3 regions of the Streptomyces sp. CNS606 genome follow, and region 1 is predicted to be linked to each of the others. Evidence: riboswitches for the same ligand, from Rfam matches in the RefSeq annotation. Region 1 holds a riboswitch; each other region holds the start of a gene.
The links. A riboswitch is a leader RNA that binds a small molecule or an ion and turns the genes downstream of it on or off. The one in region 1 is predicted to bind cobalamin.

Region 1 (6,885 bases):
GGAAGCCGAACCTCCCCCGGGCCAGGCCGAGTCCGAGCAGCCGCGGGGTGTCCTCGTCGAGGGAGACGAGGTCGAGTTCGGTGCGCCGGGACACGGCGACGGCCGCCCCCACGGCGAGCACGACGGCCAGCGGCAGCACGTCGGGGAAGGTGCGGCCGTAGGTGGAGCCCGACAGCCAGGTCAGCGCCTTGACGGCGTTGAAGGGGTCGGTGAGGACGATGAGCAGGGCGACGAGGGCGGCGGTGCCGATCGCGCAGCCCATGCCGACGAGGACGAGCCGGTTCTGCTGGAACCCGCCCCGGGCGGAGAGCCCGAACACGACGGCTGCGGTGAGCGCGGCCCCGGCGAACGCCGCACCGGCGACGCTCCACGAACCGGCCATGGGCAGCGTGGTCACCAGGGTCACCGCGCCCAGCGCGGCACCGCCGGAGACGCCCAGCACGCCCGGCTCGGCGAGGGGGTTGCGGGTCACGGCCTGGACGAGGGTGCCCGACAGGGCGAGGGCGCCGCCCGCGAGGAGGGCCGCCAGGACGCGCGGCACCCGGGTGTCGAGGACGAAGCTGAGGGTCCGGCCGGCGTTGGACTGCAGCCAGTTGGCGACGTCGCCCAGCAGCAGCTTGCTGTCGCCGAGCAGGACGGCGGCGAGCGTCACGCCGACGAGCACCACCACCGCGGCGGTCGTGGTGGCCAGGAAGACGGTGCGGCTGCGGATGCGGAGCCGGTCGACCTCGGTGGCGCCGCCGGTGTCGCGGCCGCGCGTCGCCATCACGACGAGGAACGCGGCGCCGAGGAGGCTGGTGACGATGCCGGTGGGGACGGCGACGGCGAGGTCGCCCGGCACGGCCGCGCGCAGCGCCACGTCCGAGCCGAGCACCAGCACGCCGCCGACCAGTCCGGCGACCGGCATGCTCGTCCACGGCCGGTTGAACGAGCGGAACCGGCGCCCGAGGAGACGGACCAGCGCGGGGGCGCACAGGCCGACGAAGCCGATGGCGCCGGCCAGCGTGACGGCGGCGGCGGCCAGCAGCACCGCGAGGATCACCGTCGTGACGCGGGTGGCACGGACGGGGACGCCGAGCCCGCGCGCGGCGTCGTCGCCGAGGGAGAGGGCGTCGATGCGGCGGCTGAGCAGCAGCAGCCCGGCGAGGCCGACGAGGACGAGCGGCGCCATCTGCACCACGCCGTCGAAGCCGTTCTGGGCGATGCTGCCCTGGTTCCACGCGTACAGGCCGGCGGTCTGCTCGGGGAAGAGCAGGAGAAGCGCCTCGGTGAGGGCGATGAGGCCGAGGGTGAGGGCGCTGCCCGCGAGGACGAGCCGCACGGTGCCGGCGCCGAGGCCGGACAGGCCGAGGACGACGGTGGCGGCCAGGAGCCCGCCGGCGAAGGCGACCCCGGAGGAGGCGAGCAGCGGCAGCGAGAGGCCGGTGACGGCGGCCACGCCGAGCGCGAGGTAGGAGCCCGCGTTGACGGCGAGGGTGTCGGGTGAGGCGAGCACGTTGCGGCTGATCGCCTGGAGGGCGGCGCCCGCCGCGCCGAGGGCGGCGCCGACGAGCAGGCCGGCGGTCATCCGGGGCAGCCGGGAGGCGATGACGACGGAGGCGTCGCCGGGTTCGGCGCGGCCGGTGAGCGCCTTCCAGACTTCGGCCGGGCCGACCGCGGCGGTGCCCTGCGTGATGTCGGCGAGCGCGAGGGTGGCGAGGGTCAGGACCAGCGCGGCCGTCACCGCGGCCGTGCCCGTACGCCGGGTCTTCGAGGCGCCGGGGGGCGTGCGGGTGGCGGGAGGGGGTGCGGTGACGGCCATGCTGCTACTTCGTCAGCGCCTCGACGAGGGCGTCGATGTACGCCTCCATCGACTCGGTGCCGCCGAACATCCAGATGCCGTCGGGCAGCCGGTGCACGTTGCCGGCCTTCACGAACGGCAGGGACGTCCAGACGGCGTTGTCGGCGAGTTCGTCGGTGAAGGGCGTGCTGGCCTCGTCGCCGTCGCTGCCGATGTGGGCGAAGTGCACGTCGTCGCCGAGCGTGGTGAGCCCTTCGACGTCGGTGGCCCCGAGTCCGTAGGCTTCGTCGCCCTTCATCTTCCAGGCGTTCTCCAGGCCGACCTTCTCGTTGACCTCGCCGATGAGGGAGCGGGAGGTGAACGGCCGGACGGAGACCTGGTTGGAGGTCACGTAGCCGTCGGCGAAGGCGAAGGACGCACCGCCGAGTCCGGCCTCGTCCAGCGCCTTCTTCCCTTCGGCGATCTTCGCCTCGAAGTCGGCCTTGAGCGTGTCGGCCTTGTCGGTGGTGCCGGTGGCCTCGGCGATGAGGTCGAGGTTCCGGGTCATCCGGTCGATCTGGCCGGAGGCGTCGGCGGAGCGCACCGTCAGGACGGGCGCGACCTCGCGCAGCTGCTTGACCGCGGACGGCTGGAGGTCGGTGGTGGCGACGATGAGGTCCGGCTTGAGCGAGGCGATGCCGTCCATGCTGGGCTCGCCGCGGACGCCGATGTCCTTGGGGTCGTTCTCCAGCGGGACGACGGTGTCCCAGGTGTTGTAGCCCTTGACGTCGGCGACGCCGACCGGGTCGACGCCCAGGGAGACGAGGTGTTCGACGACGTTCCACTCGGTGCCGACGACGCGTTCGGCGGGTCCGTCGAGGGTGACCTTCTTGCCCTGGGCGTCGGTGAGGACGAGGGAGTCGCCGGACTTCTTCGCGTCGTCGGCGGCGGGCTCGGTGGTGCCGCAGGCGGTCAGGGTGAGGGCGGCGGTGGCCGCCGCCGCGGCGAGGAGGAGGCGTCTCATGAGGGTGTGGTGAGCCTTTCGTTCCGGGTGTGGTGGCGGCCGACGGCACGGGTGCGCAGGTGGCCGGTCAGGGGGTCCGCGGTGACCTCGACGCGGATGCCGTAGGTCTGTGTGAGGCGTTCGGGGGTCAGGACGTCCTCGGGGGGTCCGTCCGCGATGATCCGTCCCTCGTGGAGCAGCACGATCCGGTCGGCGACCGCGGCGGCCTGGTCGAGGTCGTGCAGGACGACGCCGACGGCGATGTCGTGGACGTCCGCGAGGTCGCGGATGAGGTCGAGGAGTTCGACCTGGTAGCGCAGGTCGAGGTAGGTGGTCGGTTCGTCGAGCAGGAGGACGCCGGTCTCCTGGGCGAGGCAGCCGGCGAGCCAGACGCGCTGGAGCTGTCCTCCGGAGAGGTGTTCGGCGCCGCGTTCGGCGAGTTCCTCGACGCCGGTCAGCCGGAGGGCCCGGTCCACGGCCGCCCGGCCTCGCGGGTCGGCCCTGCCCCAGCGCCCCCGGTACGGGTAGCGGCCGAACTCCACGACGTCCCGTACCGACAGGCCGCTGGGCGCGGCGCGGCCCTGGGTGAGCAGGGCCACCTGCCGGGAGAACTCGCGGGGGCTCAGCGCGAAGCCGTCGGTGTCGGCGTCGATGGCGAGTGTGCCGTGCCGGGGCCGCTGCAGGCGGGCGAGGGTCCGCAGCAGCGTCGACTTCCCGCTGCCGTTCGGGCCGACCAGGACGGTCACCTCACCGAGGGGCAGAGCGACCGACGCGTCGTGCACGACGTCGACGGCGTCGTAGGCGACGGTCAGGTCCGCGGCCGACAGCGCGTGACCGCGGACGGGCGGGGCCTCGGGGGTCTCTTCACCAGCTTTCACGCAGATAAGGCTAGCCTCACCTAAACGGATGGTGGCTCCCGGGGCCGCGGGTTTCCGCTTTCCGGATCGACGCGGTTATGTTGAGCATGCAACCGGTTCGCCCCTCCTGTCCAGGAGCGGCGTCGCAAGAGGGAACCCGGTGGGAATCCGGGACTGCCCCGCAGCGGTGAGCGGGAACGACCGCCGTCACACGCACTGGGCCCGGCAACGGACCTGGGAAGCGACGGCCTGTAGGTGTCCTGACGGGACGCGCCCGCGAGTCCGAAGACCTGCCGGTCGCCCGTGTGCGACAACCGCCCACGGTGCCCGGGGCCTCGAGGGAAGGCCGGTGCCGGACTCCGGCCGTGCCGTCGCGCGCGGACCGTTGACCGCGCCACTCTCCGACACCCTCCTCGTCCCGGCCGGACAGCGACTCGCGAAGGAGAGTTCTGTGGCACACCAGCCCACCGTCTTCCGCACCGACCCGGCGGACCACGCGGCATCCCGCGCGTCCCGGTCCGCCGTCACGCTCGCGCACATCATGAGCGAGCACGACACCAACCTCTACGGCACCATCCACGGCGGCGTGGTGATGAAACTCATCGACGACGCGGCGGCGGCCGCCGCCGGCAGGCACGGCGGCCCGCCGGCGGTGACGGTCTCCGTCGACCGGATGCGGTTCCTGGCCCCCGTGCGCGCGGGCGACCTGCTCACCGTGCACGCCGGGCTGGAGGGCGTCGGCAGGACCTCGATGAACATCGCGGTCCGGGTCACCGCGGAGCGGTGGAACTCTCCCGGACCGGTCACCGAAGTGGCCACCGCGCAGCTCACGTTCGTCGCGGTCGACGCGGACGGACGGCCGCGCCCGGTGCCGCCGCTGCCCGGGGCGGATGCCCCCGGGGGCGAGTGAGTGCGGGCTCACAGCGGGCGTTCTGGTCAACGTCCCGGAGCGTCCGTACACTTGTCCACTGTCCGCGAGGACGACAACTGAATGCGTACGCGATGGGGAAGCCGGTGGGAATCCGGCGCTGACCTGCAACCGTGAACGGCGGCACCGCCCGCCGTGAGCCGGACCGCCCGCGCGCACGTGCACCGCTTTGCACTGTCATGGTCTGCAGCGTGGAGCCCGACCCCTCGGTTTCCCCGCCCCTGAACGCCGCCTGAAGCACGATCGGCGCGTCGGGGGCGCGTACGTGCCGGGGGCCGGTGCCCACCTCAGGGGAGGGGCACCGACGATGAGCCGAGTACTACGCGCGTGGATCACCGCCGTCCTGGTGACGGCCTGCGGCGTGCTGACCGGTCTCGGCACACCGGAGAAGGCCGCCGCGGTCGACACCTCCCGCGGCCGTCCCGGCTTCTGCCCCGACGGCAACGGGGTCACCGTGATCGTCGACTTCCGCGAACTCGGCGGACAGACCCTCGTCCGGTGCGCCGTGGACAGTCAGGAGACCGGACTCGCGGCGCTGAAGGCGGCGGGCATCCAGGTGACCGGCACCAACCGCTGGGGCGAGTCGTTCATCTGCCGGCTGGAGGGCAAGCCCACGGCGGAGACCGAACCCTGCATCGACACCCCGCCGGCCTCGGCGTACTGGTCCTACTGGCACGCGCCGAACGGCGGCGCGTGGACGTACAGCCAGTACGGGGCGACCTACCGCAATCCTCCGGAGGGCAGCTTCGAGGGCTGGTCCTTCTCCAAGGGGCGCGACATGGACTCCGCGCCCGCGCCGCGCGTCGCCCCGCGCCGGCCGTCCGCGTCCAACGGCGGGCAGAGCTCCGGCGGTTCCTCCTCCGGCGGATCGTCGTCCGGTGGGTCCTCGTCCGGCGGGTCGTCGTCGAGCGGTGGATCGTCCTCGGGCGGCTCCTCCGGCGGGACCGGCGGCACCGGCCCGGGCGGCGGCGCGTCGTCCGGTGACACCGGTGCCGACCGTCCGGGGAACGGAGACGGCCCGGCGTCGGACCGCCCGGGCGACCGGGACGAGGACGGAAAGCCGGACGAGAAGGACCGCGACGGCGACAAGAAGCGGGACGGGAAGAAGAGCCCCGACCCCACCGCCTCCGCCGACGACGGGCCGGCCGCTCCCGGGGCCGCTCCGAGCCCGACCGAGGCCGCGGACTGGAGCGGCGGCGAGGACCGGCCCGACCAGACGGCGTCCGGCTCCTCCCTGTCCGCCGGGACCGCGCTGACCGCCGCGGCGGCCGCCGCCCTCGCCGTCGGCGCCGCGGTCCTCGCCTGGCGCCGCCGTCGCACCGGGCACGGGGACTAGCCGGACGTGAAGGACTCCGCAGGAGGCAGAACCACCGCCCTCGCACCGCCGTCCGGCTCCCCCGCCGTACGCCGGGCGGCGGGCGCGCTGCCCCGGACGCTGCACCCGGGCTGCTGGTGGCTGTGGGCGCTGGGCCTCGCGGCCGCCGCGAGCCGGACCGGCAACCCCGTGCTGCTCGGGCTGCTGCTGTCGGTGGCGGGCCTGGTCGTCGTGCAGCGGCGCAGCGACGCCCCCTGGGCGCTCGCGTTCCGCCTCTACCTCGCGCTGGGCGCGTTCATCGTCCTGATGCGGGTGGTGTTCCGGATCGTCTTCGGCGGGGGCCAGGGCGACGTGGTGCTGTTCGTGCTGCCCGAGATCCCGCTGCCCGAACTGGCGCGCGGCATCCGCCTGCTCGGCCCGGTCGCCGCGGAGGAGCTGCTCGGCGGCTTCTACGACGGGATGCGGCTGGCGGCGATGGTGGTGTGTGTGGGCGCCGCCAACGCCCTCGCCAACCCCAAGCGCATGCTCAAGGCCCTGCCGGGCGCCCTGTACGAGGTCGGGACGTCCGTCGTGGTGACCCTGACCGTGGCCCCGCAGCTGGTGGAGAGCGTCCAGCGGGTGCACCGGGCGCGCCGCCTCCGCGGTGGGGCGGGGCGCGGCCGGCGTGCCCTGCGCGGCCTGATCATCCCCGTCCTGGAGGACGCGATGAACCGGTCACTGACGCTCGCGGCGGCGATGGCGTCGCACGGCTACGGCCGCACCGGACGGCTGGACGGGCGGGCCCGGCTGCTCACCGGCGGCCTGGTGCTGGCCGGCCTGCTGGGCGTCTGCGTCGGCCTGTACGGGGCGTTGGGCGGCGGCTCCCCGTCGTACCTGGGCGCTCCGCTGCTCGTCGCCGCTCTCGGTGTCGCCGTGACGGGCTTCTTCCTCGGCGGGCGCCGGGTGCGCCGGAGCCGGTACCGGCCGGACCGGTGGCGCGCCGCGGAACTGCTCGTCGCCGCGTCGGGGCTCGCCTCGGCGGCG
Region 2 (6,885 bases), on a different contig from region 1:
GTCGACCTGATGTCCGTGCTGGAGAACTCGGTGCAGGCCGCCCGGCAGTCGCGTGGCGAGGACGACGGCGAAGCGGAGGTGCACCAGCTCCCGCAGAAGAAGACGGCGTCCAGGAAGGCCGCGAAGAAGGCCCCCGCCAAGAAGAGCACGGCGAGCAGGAAGAGCACGGCGGCCGAGAAGTCCACGGCGAAGAAGACCGCCAAGAAGACGACGGCGAAGACGGCGGCGAAGAAGACCGCCAAGAAGACCACCGCGACGAAGCGCAGCCCCCGCAAGTCCGCGTGACGGGCTCAGGCCCCCCGCACAGGGGGGCCGGGGCGGGCGGAGGCCGACCAGGCTGCGGTCTCCTCCGGGGTGCGGGGGCCGGCCGCACCGTCGGCGAGCAGGCCGTGGGCGCGCAGAGCGGCGGCCACGGCGGTGGCCCAGGGCAGGCGCAGCCCGGCCGACGCCGGCAGGTCCGGGTCGGCGAGGAGCGCCGCCGCCGGCCCGGTGCGCAGCCCGTTCGGGGTGAGCACCGCCGCGTCCTGCGCCCAGCGGACCGCCAGGTCGACGTCGTGCGTCGCCATCACCACGGTCGTTCCGGACCGCTGGAGCCCGCCGAGGACGGCGAGCAGCCGCTCCTGCCCGTGCGGGTCGAGGCCCGCCGTGGGCTCGTCGAGGATCAGCAGCCGCGGCCGCATCGCCACCGCCCCGGCGATCGCCGCCCGCTTCCGCTGCCCGTAGGAGAGCAGGTGTGTCGGCCGGTCGCGCAGCTCCGTGATGTCCAGCGCCTCCAGCGCCTCGGCCACCCGGCGGCGCACGTCCGGCTCGGGCACGCCCAGGTTCAGCGGGCCGAACGACACGTCCTGCCCGACCGAGGCGGCGAAAAGCTGGTCGTCCGGGTCCTGCACGACCAGCTGGACCGCCGCACGCAGCCGGGTGAGGCCGCGGCGGTCGTACGCGACCTCGCCGCCCTCCAGCAGCAGCCGCCCGGAGGTGGGCCGCAGACCGCCCGAGAGGACACGGAGCAGCGTGGTCTTGCCACTTCCGTTGCGGCCGAGGACGGCCAGCGAGCGGCCGGCGGGCACGGCGAAGTCGAGATCCTGCAGCACCGGCGGGCCGTCCTCGTAGCGGAAACCGGCGCTCTCCAGTGTGACGAGCGGCGGGTGCGGCGACGTCGGCATCATCAGGGGAACCTCCTCAGCGTGAGGGCGAGGACGGCCAGGCCCGCGAGCAGCAGCGCCGTGGCCGTCAGGAAGCGGGGCGAGAGCCGGGCCGGCGGTACGAGCACCCGCAGGGTCCCGTCGTACCCCCGCGCGGCCAGCCCGGTGTGGAGCCGCTGCGCCCGTTCGAAGGCGCGGACGAACGCGGTCGAGGCGAGCCCCGCGAGGGACCGCCAGGCCGCCGCCCGCGTGGTGTGGCCCAGCCGGGCGGCCTGGGCCTGACGGACCCGCCGCACGGAGTCGAGCAGCAGGAAACTCATCCGGTACATGACCAGCGCCACGTCGACCACGGCGGGCGGCACCCCGGCCCGTACCAGGCGCGGCACCACGTCCGAGACGGGCGTGGTGAACGCGAACAGCAGCAGGCCGAGGGAAGCCGCCGAAGTACGGGCCAGCAGCTCACCCGCACGGACGGGCCCGTCCGGGGCGAGCGCCAGCCACGGCACCGGGCCGCCTCCGGCGCCGCCCAGCTGGAAAAGAAGCGGAACGGCGCCGGTCACGCAGAAGCCCAGCGGCACCCGGAAGGCCCGCCACAGCGCGCGCCCGGCCACGCCGGCCGGGCCCAGCAGCACGGCCAGGGTCGCCGCCGCGACCAGGGGCGCGCCGGGCCACGGTGGCAGGCTGATCGCCAGCACCGTGAGGCCGAGGCCGAGCAGCGCCTTCTCCAGGGGATGGCGGTGGCGCCAGCGGCTGCTGTGCGCCGCCGCGTCGATGGGCAGCACGGTCGGTCAGGCCGAGGCGGGCGTGTCGCGGCCGCCGTCCGCCCCCTCCTCCGCGGACGGGCCCGACGGGTCGGGAGCACCCGCCGGGCCCGCCGCGGACCGCGCCTCGCCCTGGCGCCGGCCGCGGCGCAGCCCGAAGTAGTAGGCCAGCACGCCCGCGCCGAGTGCCGCCTGCAGCGCGAAGAGCGCCGACTCCACCTCGCCGGACGGCGGTTCGTACAGGGGGGAGAACCAGGGCTCGTAGTCCGGGGCGTTCTCCGTGATCGCCGTCTCCGCCTGCGCGTCGGCGCCCGCGAACGGCTCCTCCTCGTGGTCGCCGGGACCGAGGACCAGCGGCAGCACCGCGAGCGCCGCGACGACCGCGACGAGCAGCAGGTTGATCCGTGTGTCGCGCTTCATCGGGCCGTCTCCTCCTGCTCGGACTCGGTGCGGTCCGCGCCCCGTGCGGCGGCGGCCCGGTCGGCGATCCTCGTCAGCACCCCGAGACGCCGCAGCTCGCCCGCGCTGGACCGCGTCAGCAGTCGCATCACCAGCACGGTCAGCAGGCCCTCGCTCACCGCCAGCGGGATCTGGGTGAGGGCGAAGATCCCGCCGAACTTCGCCAGGGCGCCGGCGAACCCGGTTGCCGGGTCCGGGAAGGACAGCGCGAGCTGGACGCTGGTGACGCAGTACGTGCTCAGGTCGGCGACGAAGGCGCCGCAGAACACCGCGGCCATCAGCGGCGCACCGCTCCGCCGCAGCAGCCGGTAGACGCCGTACCCGGCCCAGGGCCCCACGATCGCCATCGAGAACGCGTTGGCGCCCAGCGTGGTCAGGCCGCCGTGTGCCAGCAGCAGCGCCTGGAAGAGCAGGGTGAGGGTGCCCAGTACCGCCATGATCGGCGGCCGGAACAGGATGGCGCCCAGGCCGGTGCCCGTGGGATGCGAGCAACTTCCCGTCACGGAAGGGATCTTGAGGGCGGACAGGACGAAGGTGAAGGCGCCGGAGGCGCCGAGCAGCAGGGTGGACTCCGGGTGTTCCCGGACCTCGCGGGTCAGTGTGCGGACGCCGTGGACGACGAACGGAGCGGCGGCGGCGCTCCAGGCGACCGCGTGCCACGGGGGCAGATACCCCTCGGCTATGTGCATGTCGGGTGAGACCTCTCCAGCACCTCGTGGATGGACGACGCGCCCCGGCCGGTCTCCTGGCTGACGGGTCATGCCGCCCGGTCTCCGCCTTCCCGGCCCGCGCGGTCTCCCGCGGCGTGCCAGTGGCTTCCCTCGACGGGGGAGGAGCCGGACTTCCCGATCACAGTGGCGAGGGCCGCACCGGTTCCGCACCGGTTTCCCGAACACCAAGGCCCTGCGACAGTAGACCGCCGCAGTTCACCGCCACAACCATCGCCGGCCCGACGGACCGCGGTTCCGGGTGGACGTTCGTCACACCGCGCGCCCCCGTCGCAGGCCGGGGGTCACCCGGCTCCGGGCCGACTCCCGGACGGGAGGAACAGCACCGAGTTGACGTACCGGCGGTGCGGGGCCAGAGAACGGCGAAGCAGGCCGTGTTCGGCCACGTGCGCGGTACGGGCCTGGTGCCCGGCGAGGTCGAACGACGCCAGCGGCAGCCACCGGCGGGCCGGCCGCACCCAGCCCGTGTAGCCCAGCGCGGACAGGTACGACAGCACCGGTCCGACCGGCTGGATACGCTGCTCCAACTCGACGAACAGCGCGGGCCGTTCGCGGCGCAGCGTCTCCTCCGCGCCGCGCAGCACGGCCGCTTCGCTGCCGTCCACGTCGACCTTGACGAGAGTGAGCCCGTGCAACTCCAGTTCGTCCAGGGCCAGGCAGGACACGTCGACCGCGCTGCGGTGGACCTCGCGGCGCACCAGCGAGGAGACCCCCCGGTCGCCGCGCCCGCCGTGCGGCAGCCAGAGGGTGGCGGTGCCGTGGTGGTCGGTGGCGGCGGCCTGGAGCACCTCGACGTTCGGGGGGCTCGTCGCCCGCAGCCGTCGCGCCAGATGCGGGACGGGCTCCACCGTCACCACCCGGTCCGCCCGCCGGGCCAGCCGGCGCGTCCACGGGCCGTACCAGCCGCCGACGTCGACGGCCGTCCCGCCGCGCGGGCAGAAGTCCGCCAGCCGGGCAAGCTCCGGCTCGAACCGCGGGTACAGCAGGTCCGTCGCGACGTTCACGGGCCGGGCCGGAAGACGCGGCGCCAGCCGCGCGGCGAGGGTCACGGAGCCGGCTCCTCCGGGACGTCGGGACCGAGTCGCTCCAGGATCGCGGCGTGCTCCCGCTCCGAGACCTGCTCCCCGGACGAGGGAAGCAGCTGCGGCACGGCGTCCACGACGCGGTAGCGGCGCCGCAACCGCGGGTTGTAGAGGACCTGTTCGTCCTCCAGCAGGGCCAGCGGGCCCTTGTCGAGCGGGCAGGCGAGGATACCGAGCAACGGGTCATCGGGGGACATGCGGGCGGCCTTCCGGGTGAGGGGTCAGGTGCGGGAGCAGCGGGGTGCGTCCGGTGGCGCTGAGAGTCCGCCCGACGAGCCGCGGCGCCGCCCGAGCCGCCGTCCCGGCTCGTGGCGCGGCGTCGTGCCGGGGGAGGGCGAGCAGCACCGAGACGGCCAGCGCCGAGCCGCCGAGCCGCAGCAGCAGCCGCACCGGCTCCGACGGCAGCGGCTCGGCGAACGCGAACGACCCGCTGACCACGGTGAACAGGAACGTCACGGTCGTGCACACCGGCACCACCAGCGAGGCGCGGCAGCGCTGGAGCGCCGTCTGCGACAGCACCAGTCCGCCGGCCCCGGTGCACAGCAGCAGGTACGGGTAGGGGGAGGCGAGCACCGCGGTGGCGGTGCCGGCGAGGTCGGCGACGTCCAGCAGCCCGGCGACGCCCTTGATCGCCAGCGAGCTGACGCCGTAGAGGAAACCGACCGCCACGCCGTAGGGGACCCCGGCCGTCGGCATCCGGTGCCGGCGCCGGGACCGGCGTTCGGCGGCGAGGAACAGCCCGACGCCGAAGATCAGCCCCGGTACCGCGATCAGCAGCATCACCGGGGCCGGGGCGGCACGGCCGATCTCCTCGTCGCTTCCGGGCAGCGACAGCACGATCATCACCAGCGCGGCCAGGATCGCCACCATGCCGCGCCGCTCCCGCCCGCTCGGCTGTTCCCCGAGGAAGAGAGCGGACAGCAGAAGCAGCATCACCAGCCCGGTGACGAACAGGCCCTGCGCGGCGACCAGCGGCAGCGTCCGGTAGACGACGAGCTGCGCGCCGAAGCCGAGCAGCAGGGCCGCGGCTCCCACCAGCCACAGCGGGCTGCGCAGCAGATGGACCAGGAGGGCGGCGGGGCGGGTGGCGGACAGCGGCGGCAGCGCGGACAGCGCCCGCTTCTCCACCACGAAACCGACGCTGAACAGCAGGTTGGCCAGCAGCGCCGCCGCGACACCCCAGAGCATCAGCCGCCCGCCCCCGCTCCGTGCCCCGCGCCGCCCGCTCCGTCCGCGTCCTCGTCCGGGCGGGGCAGTCTGCGCGCGTGCACCAGCAGGATCGAGGCGAGCGACGGTGCCCGGCAGGCGAGGCGGTCCAGCGGACGCAACGGGCGCGGCACGTCGTGGTACGGCGCGCCGGCGACCCCCAGCACCTCGAAGCCCGCGGCGGGCAGCATCGAGCGCAGCGCCCGGGCCGTGTAGAGCCGGAGGTGCCCCACCACCTGGGCGCCGGGCCGTCCGTGGACGCCCCGCAGGCTCACCTCGGTGAACACCGGCTGCACTCCGGCCAGCAGAAGGCCGCGGTTGTACCAGGCCGCCAGGTTGGGTGTGGACAGCAGCAGGTGGCCGCCCGGCCGCAGGACGCGGTGCAGTTCGTCCAGGGCCGCGTCCGGGTCGACCAGGTGCTCGATGACCTCGCTGAACAGCACGGCGTCCGCGACCCCGGCTGCGAACGGCAGCCCTGGACCGGTGAGTTCACCGCGTACGGCCGTCAGGTGGCGGGCCGCGCGGCGCAGCGCGTCCTGCGACCAGTCGACACCGACGACCCGGTGCGGTGCCAGCAGCGGACCGGCGACGGCCGCGGCCGAACCGTCTCCGCAGCCGACGTCGAGCACCGTCTGCGGCACCGGGCCGAGCGCCCGCGCCAGGATGCGCGCCTGCCGGCGGCTGCGGTCCGCACCGGAGGCGACCGGCGTGGCCGGGTCCTCGTACAGGCCGCGGAGTCCCTGCGGGGTGTCCGCGCCGGTGCTCGCGTGGACACCCCCGCCGCGGCCGTGCGCGGACCGGTGGGTGTGCGGCGTGCTCATCCTGCACCGCCTTCCCGGACCGGGCCGGGCCCGGTGCCAGGGGCATCCTGCGCGGTCGCTTCCAGCGACGCGGCGAACAGCGCGCCGAGCCGTGCCCCCGCACCGTCCCCCAGCCTCCGGTGCGACCAGCGCAGCGCGAGCTGGAGCCGGCCGCCGGTCGACACCGTCGTCACCGACAGACCGCGCGGCGCGCGGGTCGGGGCGGAGAACCAGACGGCTGTGGCGCGGCCCGCGTCGCCGAAGTCCAGCGGGTACGGCACGCGGCCGATGTTGGACAGCAGCGTGGTGGACGCCCACGGCCCGGCCGCCGCGCGCAGCGTCCGGGTCGCGGCCGCCCGGAGCCCGACGGGCAGCAGCGGCGACGTCAGCAGGCCGCCGCTGAAGCCCAGTTGGGGCCGGTCCAGGGCCTTCAGGGCCCGGGTGCGGGCGGACGTCGCCCGCACCAGGCGGGCCACCACGCCGGGGTCGGGGCCGCCCGGGGCGGTGAGCCGGTCGTGCAGCGCGCGCTCCTCCGGGCCGAAGGTCACCTCGACGAGGCGGGTGCCGTTGCCGATCGGCATGTCCGCGGTGCGCGGACGGTCGTCCACCGGCATGGTGATCCGCACCGGGCGCACCGGCCGGTCGTGCATGCGGTTCCAGCGCGCGGCCGTCAGCCAGGTGGCCACCAGCAGCTGGTCGTTGACGGT
Region 3 (6,885 bases), on a different contig from region 1:
GTCCAGTACGTAGGTTTCGGCCAGTTTGTCGTACATCCAGTCGGCGACCACGCCCGTGGTGGCGTCGTAGCCGAAGAGGTAGTCGACCGTGGCGGCCAGTTCGAAGGCGCCCTTGTACCCGTGGCGGCGCATCGCCGCGATCCAGCGGGGGTTGACCACGCGGGCGCGGAAGACGCGTGAGGTCTCCTCCACCAGGGTGCGGGTGCGTACGGTCTCGGGACGCGTGGAGTCCCCGATGTACGCCTCCGGCGCGCTGCCGCGCAGCGCGCGCACGGTGGCCACCATGCCGCCGTGGTACTGGAAGTAGTCGTCCGAGTCGGCGATGTCGTGCTCGCGGGTGTCGGTGTTCTTCGCCGCCACCGCGATGCGCCGGTAGGCGCTCTCCATCGCCTCCCGGGCCGGCGCTCCGTCCAGCCCGCGGCCGTAGGCGTATCCGCCCCACACCGTGTAGACCTCGGCCAGATCGGCGTCGGTGCGCCAGTCGCGGGAGTCGATCAGCTGGAGCAGGCCGGCGCCGTAGGTGCCCGGTCGTGAGCCGAAGATGCGGGTGGTGGCGCGGCGTTCGTCGCCGTGCTCGGCGATCTCGGCGCGGGTGTGCGCGCGGACGTGGTTGTCCTGGTCCGGCTCGTCGAGGGACGCGGCGAGCCGGACGGCGTCGTCCAGCAGGCCGACGGTGTGCGGGAACGCGTCCCGGAAGAAGCCCGAGATGCGCAGCGTCACGTCGATGCGCGGGCGCCCCAGATCCTCAAGGGGCACCGGTTCCAGGCCGGTGACGCGGCGGGACGCGTCGTCCCACACGGGCCGTACGCCCAGCAGCGCCAGCGCCTCGGCCACGTCGTCCCCGGCGGTGCGCATCGCGCTGGTGCCCCACAGCGACAGACCCACGGAGGCCGGCCAGACGCCGTTGTCGGTGCGGTAGCGCTCCAGCAGCGAGTCAGCGAGCGCCTGCCCCGTCTCCCACGCGAGGCGCGAGGGCACGGCCTTGGGGTCCACGGAGTAGAAGTTGCGGCCGGTGGGCAGCACGTTGACCAGCCCGCGCAGCGGTGAGCCGGACGGCCCGGCCGGCACGAACCCGCCGGCCAGCGCGTGCACCGCGTGGTCGATCTCGTCCGTCGTGGCGGCCAGCCTGGGCACCACCTCGCGGGCGGCGAACTCCAGGATGCGGGCCACCTGTTCGTTCTCCCCCGCGGCCACCTCGGAGACCGCGGACGGTTCCCAGCCGGCGTCCTCCATGGCCTGCACCAGAGCCCGCGCCCGCTCCTCCGCCGCGTCGGCTGCCGTACGGGTCGCCGCGGCCTCGTCCAGGCCGAGTGCTTCGCGCAGACCGGGGAGGGCGGAGGTGCCACCCCAGATCTGACGGGCCCGCAGCACCGCCAGCACCAGGTTGACGCGCTCCGGTCCGGTCGGGGCGCCGCCCAGGACGTGCAGGCCGTCGCGGATCTGCGCGTCCTTCACCTCGCACAGCCAGCCGTCCACGTGCAGCAGGAAGTCGTCGAAGCCGTCGTCGTCCGGACGGTCCGCCATCCCCAGGTCGTGGTCGAGCTTCGCGGCCTGGATCAGCGTCCAGATCTGGGCGCGGATGGCGGGCAGTTTGGCCGGGTCCATCGCGGAGATCTGCGCGTACTCGTCGAGGAGTTGCTCCAGTCGCGCGATGTCGCCGTAGGAGTCGGCGCGGGCCATCGGCGGCACCAGGTGGTCGATCAGCGTGGCGTGCACCCGGCGTTTGGCCTGCGTGCCCTCGCCCGGGTCGTTGACCAGGAAGGGGTACACCAGCGGCAGGTCGCCCAGCGCCGCGTCGGGCGCGCAGCCCGCGGACAGGCCGGCGTTCTTGCCGGGCAGCCATTCCAGGTTGCCGTGCTTGCCCAGGTGGATCATCGCGTCCGCGCCGAAACCCCCCTCCCCGTCCGGGGCGGCGATCCAGCGGTACGCGGCCAGGTAGTGGTGCGACGGGGGCAGGTCGGGGTCGTGGTAGATCGCGACCGGGTTCTCCCCGAAGCCGCGCGGCGGCTGGATCAGCACCAGCAGGTTCCCGAACCGCAGCGCGGCGAGCACGATGTCGCCCTCGTCGTTGCGGCTGCGGTCGACGAACATCTCCCCCGGCGGCGGCCCCCAGTGCTCCTCCACGGCCTGCCGCAGCGCCGGGTCCAGCTCGGCGAACCAGCGCCGGTAGTCGGCGGCCGGGATGCGCACCGGGTTCCGGGCCAACTGCTCCTCGGTCAGCCAGTCCTGATCGTGGCCGCCCGCGTCGATCAGGGCGCGGATCAGCTCGTCGCCGTCTCCGGATGCCAGCCCCGGGATCTCGGCGTCGCCGAAGTCGTAACCCTCGGCGCGCAGCCGGCGCAGCAGCGTCACGGCGCTGGCGGGCGTGTCCAGGCCGACCGCGTTGCCGATCCGGGAGTGCTTCGTCGGGTACGCGGACAGCACCAGGGCGATCCGCTTGTCCGGGGGCGGCAGGTGGCGCAGGCGGGCGTGCCGGAGGGCGATCCCCGCGACGCGGGCGGCCCGTTCGCGGTCGGGCACGTAGGCGGGCAGGCCGTCCGGGTCGATCTCCTTGAAGGAGAACGGCACGGTGATCAGCCGCCCGTCGAACTCCGGCACGGCGATCTGACCGGCCGCGTCCAGCGGGGACACCCCCTCGTCGTTCTCCTCCCAGGCGGCACGCGAACCCGTCAGGCACAGCGCCTGGAGGATCGGCACGTCCAGCGAGGTGAGCGCGCCCGCGTCCCAGGACTCGTCGTCGCCGCCCGCCGACGCCTCGGCGGGGCGGGTGCCGCCCGCCGCCAGCACGGTGGTGACGATCGCGTCGGCCGCGCGCAGTGCGTCGATCAGCTCCGGCTCGGGAGCACGCAGGGACGCCACGTACAGGGGGAGCGCGCGGGCACCCGCCTCCTCCAGCGCAGCGCACAACGCCTCCACGAAGGCGGTGTTGCCGCTCATGTGGTGCGCCCGGTAGTAGAGGACGGCGACCGTGGGGGCGCCGTCGGCGGGTGCGGGGGCCGTGCGTTCCAGCGGGCCCCAGGTCGGCGCGGCGGCGGGCGGCTCGAAGCCGTGTCCGGTGAGCAGCACTGTGTCGGACAGGAACCGCGCGAGCTGCTCGAGGTTGCCGGGACCGCCGTGCGCGAGGTAGCGGTGCGCCTCGGCGGCGATCCCGACGGGCACCGTCGACGCCGCCATCAGCTGGGCGTCCGGGGCCTGTTCACCGGTCAGCACCACCACCGGCCGGTCCCCGGCGAGCAGCGCGTCCAGCCCGTCCTCCCAGGCCCGCAGCCCGCCCAGCAGCCGGACGACGACCAGGCCGGTGCCGTCCAGGAGCCCCGGCAGGTCGTCCAGGTCCAGGCGGGAGGGGTTGGCGAAGCGGTAGCGCACGGGACCGCCGGCCGCGCGGGCGCTGAGCAGGTCGGTGTCTGACGTCGACAGCAGCAGGACGGCCGGGGAGCCGGAGGAGTCGGGTGCGGATCCGGGGGAGTCGGCGGGCTGCGGGTCTCGTTCCGCGGGCGAAAGCGGCATGCGACGTGAAGCCTTCCTCGGGGTGTCCACGCCCCGGGCGGTGTCGGACGGCGGGAGTTCCTGGCTCGTCCGGTTCCTTGGCACCGGACTCACAGTGGCGGGACCGCGCCGGAATCGCACCGGGCTTCCTCCCCTGTCGCCGTCAACGGCGATGACGGGCGTACGACCCGCCGACCAGCATCGTAAGCGCAACGCAGGTGCTCCGAGCCGTGATCCGGGGCATACGGTCCGGGCGCCTTCCGTCTGTATGCTCGCCGCGATGCCGACGCCCCGTGGCCGCACCTCAGCGAGCCCTGCCCCCGTCACGGCCCCCGTCCGGGGCCGCGACGACGCCTGCCCGGGCGCGCTGCGGCTGCACGCCGCGGACGACGGCGCCCTGGCACGGGTACGGGTGCCCGGCGGTGCGCTCACCGCCGCCCAGGCACACCTGCTCGCCGACACGGCGGACCGTCTCGGCGACGGCGCCCTCCACCTCACCTCGCGTGGCAACGTCCAGCTCCGCGGACTCGCCGCCGGCTGCGGCGCCGAACTCGCCGCCCGGCTGCGGGAGGCGGGACTGCTGCCCTCCGCCGCGCACGAACGGGTGCGCAACGTGGTGGCCACCCCGCTGTCCGGCCTGGACGCCCGCGGGCACGCCGACGTCCGGCCGTGGGTCCGCGAGTTGGACCGCCTGCTGTGCGCCGACCCGGGGGCAGCCGGTCTTTCCGGGCGCTTCCTCTTCGCCTTCGACGACGGCCGCGGCGACGTCGCCGCGCTGGGTGCCGACGTGACGGTGACGGCGGCGACGCCCGCGCCGGGTGCCGACGGCCCGGCGGACGCGTCCGCCACGGCCGTGGTCCGGGTCGGCACCTCCGGCGCGGCGGTCACCGTCCCGGCGGCGGACGCTCCGGGCGCCGCGCTGTACGCCGCACAGACCTTCCTCGCCCTCGGCACCGGCGCCTGGCGCTTCTCCGACGCCCCGGACACGGCCGCCGCCGTCACCGAGGCGCTGCGCACCCGTTTCGGACGGCCGTCCCCCGTACCGGGCGCGGGCCCCGCCACCGGTGGCGGGCACGACGCCGGCGCCCCACGCGTGCGCGACGCCGCCGGGGCGGGCCGCGCAACCCCGGGCGCGCACGTCGAAGGGGCGGGACCCGCGCCCGGCGTGGTCGTGGCGCCCGGGGGCGGGCATGCCGTCCTGTGCGTGACCGCGCCACTGGGAACCCTCACGTCCGACCAGGCGCGCCTGCTCGCCGACCTGGCGCTCACCCGGGGCAGCGGCGTACTCCGCGTCACCCCGTGGCGCGGCGTCGTCGTGCCGGGACTCGCGTCGGCTTCGGCGGCCGCCGCGTCGGCGGAGACCGGAGCGGCCGGCCTGGTCACCTCGGCCGCCTCGCCGTGGTTCGGCCTCGGTGCCTGCGCGGGACGCCCGGGCTGCGCGGCGTCGCTGTCCGACGTCCGCGCGGACGCCCTCGCCGCGGCCGCCGCCCACGACTCCCGGCCGCCGCTGCCGGTGTACCTGTCGGGCTGCCCCCGTCGCTGCGGACGTCCGAAGGGCCCGCACGTGGACGCCGTCGCCACCGGCGACGGCCGCTACGAGGTGTCCGTGCCCGCCACGGACGACACCGGGGAGTTCGCCGCCGCGCTCACCGCCGCCGCAGCGGCACGCACCACCACCGCCGACGGGTGACCGGATGAGCGGCGACCAGACGACCGGGACCACCGAGAGGGGCGGGGCCACCCCCATGCACCGGACCGACGACCACCGTGGCGCGGGCCACGCAGGCGCCTACGCGTACGAGAAGGACGGCGCCGCCATCTACCGGCAGTCCTTCGCCACCATCCGGGCGGAGGCGGACCTCGACGGGCTCCCCCCGGACGTGGCGCAGGTCGCGGTGCGCATGATCCACGCCTGCGGCATGGTCGACCTCGTCCGCGACCTCGCCTTCTCCCCCGAGGCCGTCGCGCGGGCCCGCACGGCGCTCCGTGCCGGTGCGCCCGTCCTGTGCGACGTGCAGATGGTGGCCAGCGGCGTGACCCGCAAACGGCTGCCCGCCGGCAACGACGTGGTGTGCACGCTGTCCGACCCGTCCGTGCCGGAGCTGGCCGCGCGGCTGGGCACCACCCGCAGCGCCGCCGCGATGGACCTGTGGGGCGACCGGCTGGACGGCGGCGTCGTCGCCGTCGGCAACGCGCCGACGGCGCTGTTCCGGCTGCTGGAGATGATCGACGCGGGAGCCCCGCACCCCGCCGCCGTCATCGGGGTGCCGGTCGGTTTCGTCGGCGCGGCCGAGTCGAAGGACGCCCTCGCCGCACACCCGGCCGGCCTGGAACACCTGGTGGTACGCGGCAGGCGCGGCGGCAGCGCGCTCGCCGCGGCCGCGCTCAACGCGATCGCGAGCGAGGAAGAGTGAACGCCCCCAACCCCGCCCCCGGTTGCTCCGCGACCGGTCACCCCGCCGCCGGTACGGGACGGCTGTACGGCGTCGGACTCGGCCCCGGCGACCCGTCGTTGATGACGATGCGCGCCGTCGAAGCCCTCGCCGCCGCCGACGTGGTCGCCTACCACAGCGCCCGCCACGGCCGTTCCATCGCGCGTTCCATCGCCGCGCGGCACATCCGGGAGGACCACGTCGAGGAGGCGCTGGTCTACCCCGTCACGACGGAGGGGACCGACCATCCCGGCGGATACCGCGGCGCCCTCGACGACTTCTACACCGAGGCCGCCGCACGCCTCGCCGCACACCTGGACGCGGGGCTGACGGTCGCCGTGCTCGCGGAGGGCGACCCGTTCTTCTACGGCTCCTACATGCACATGCACAAGCGGCTCGCCCACCGCTACCCGACCGAGGTCATCCCGGGCGTCACCTCGGTCAGCGCGGCGGCGGCCCGCCTGGGGACCCCGCTGGTCGAGGGCGAGGAGGTGCTGACGATCCTGCCCGGCACGCTGCCGGAGGAAGAGCTGACGGCACGGCTCGCCGCCACCGACGCGGCGGCGGTGATGAAGCTCGGCCGCACCTTCCCGCACGTGCGCCGCGCGGTGGAACGCTCCGGCCGGCTGGACGAGGCCCTGTACGTCGAGCGGGCGACCATGCCCGGCGAACGCACCGGGCGGCTGGCCGGCACCGACGCCGGCACGGTGCCCTACTTCTCCCTGGCCGTACTGCCCAGCCGGGTGGACGCCCCGCGGCCCGAACGCGCCGCCGGAGACGGCGAGGTGGTGGTCGTCGGCACCGGCCCGGCCGGTCCCTCATGGCTCACCCCGGAGACCCGCGGCGCCCTCGCGGCGGCCGACGACCTGGTCGGCTACACCACCTACCTGGACCGGGTACCCGTCCGGCCGGGTCAGCTCCGCCACGGCTCGGACAACAAGGTGGAGGCGGAACGCGCCGAGTTCGC

Region 2: it holds a riboswitch for cobalamin, as region 1 does, so the genes downstream of both, K304_RS0105120 (energy-coupling factor ABC transporter permease) here and K304_RS33685 (hypothetical protein) in region 1, are expected to answer to the same signal.
Region 3: it holds a riboswitch for cobalamin, as region 1 does, so the genes downstream of both, cobN (cobaltochelatase subunit CobN) here and K304_RS33685 (hypothetical protein) in region 1, are expected to answer to the same signal.

Annotation. Positions count from the first base shown of each region.
Region 1 is NZ_AUFD01000031.1:7,106-13,990, reverse strand. Features, by position in the region: gene K304_RS0118955 (iron ABC transporter permease) at 1-1,801, opposite strand, end outside; gene K304_RS0118950 (iron-siderophore ABC transporter substrate-binding protein) at 1,806-2,783, opposite strand; gene K304_RS0118945 (ABC transporter ATP-binding protein) at 2,780-3,640, opposite strand; cobalamin riboswitch at 3,717-3,931, shown strand; gene K304_RS0118940 (acyl-CoA thioesterase) at 4,071-4,529, shown strand; cobalamin riboswitch at 4,580-4,715, shown strand; gene K304_RS33685 (hypothetical protein) at 4,855-5,883, shown strand; gene K304_RS0118930 (CbiQ family ECF transporter T component) at 5,890-6,885, shown strand, end outside.
Region 2 is NZ_AUFD01000008.1:5,674-12,558, forward strand. Features, by position in the region: gene ku (non-homologous end joining protein Ku) at 1-285, shown strand, start outside; gene K304_RS0105105 (ATP-binding cassette domain-containing protein) at 291-1,166, opposite strand; gene cbiQ (cobalt ECF transporter T component CbiQ) at 1,166-1,924, opposite strand; gene K304_RS0105115 (energy-coupling factor ABC transporter substrate-binding protein) at 1,931-2,323, opposite strand; gene K304_RS0105120 (energy-coupling factor ABC transporter permease) at 2,320-3,051, opposite strand; cobalamin riboswitch at 3,081-3,277, opposite strand; gene K304_RS0105125 (FkbM family methyltransferase) at 3,375-4,139, opposite strand; gene K304_RS0105130 (Trm112 family protein) at 4,136-4,369, opposite strand; gene K304_RS27365 (DMT family transporter) at 4,356-5,360, opposite strand; gene K304_RS27370 (class I SAM-dependent methyltransferase) at 5,360-6,199, opposite strand; gene K304_RS27375 (condensation protein) at 6,196-6,885, opposite strand, start outside.
Region 3 is NZ_KE384521.1:70,597-77,481, forward strand. Features, by position in the region: gene cobN (cobaltochelatase subunit CobN) at 1-3,507, opposite strand, end outside; cobalamin riboswitch at 3,543-3,694, opposite strand; gene cobG (precorrin-3B synthase) at 3,767-5,176, shown strand; gene K304_RS0120970 (precorrin-8X methylmutase) at 5,232-5,900, shown strand; gene K304_RS0120975 (precorrin-2 C(20)-methyltransferase) at 5,897-6,885, shown strand, end outside.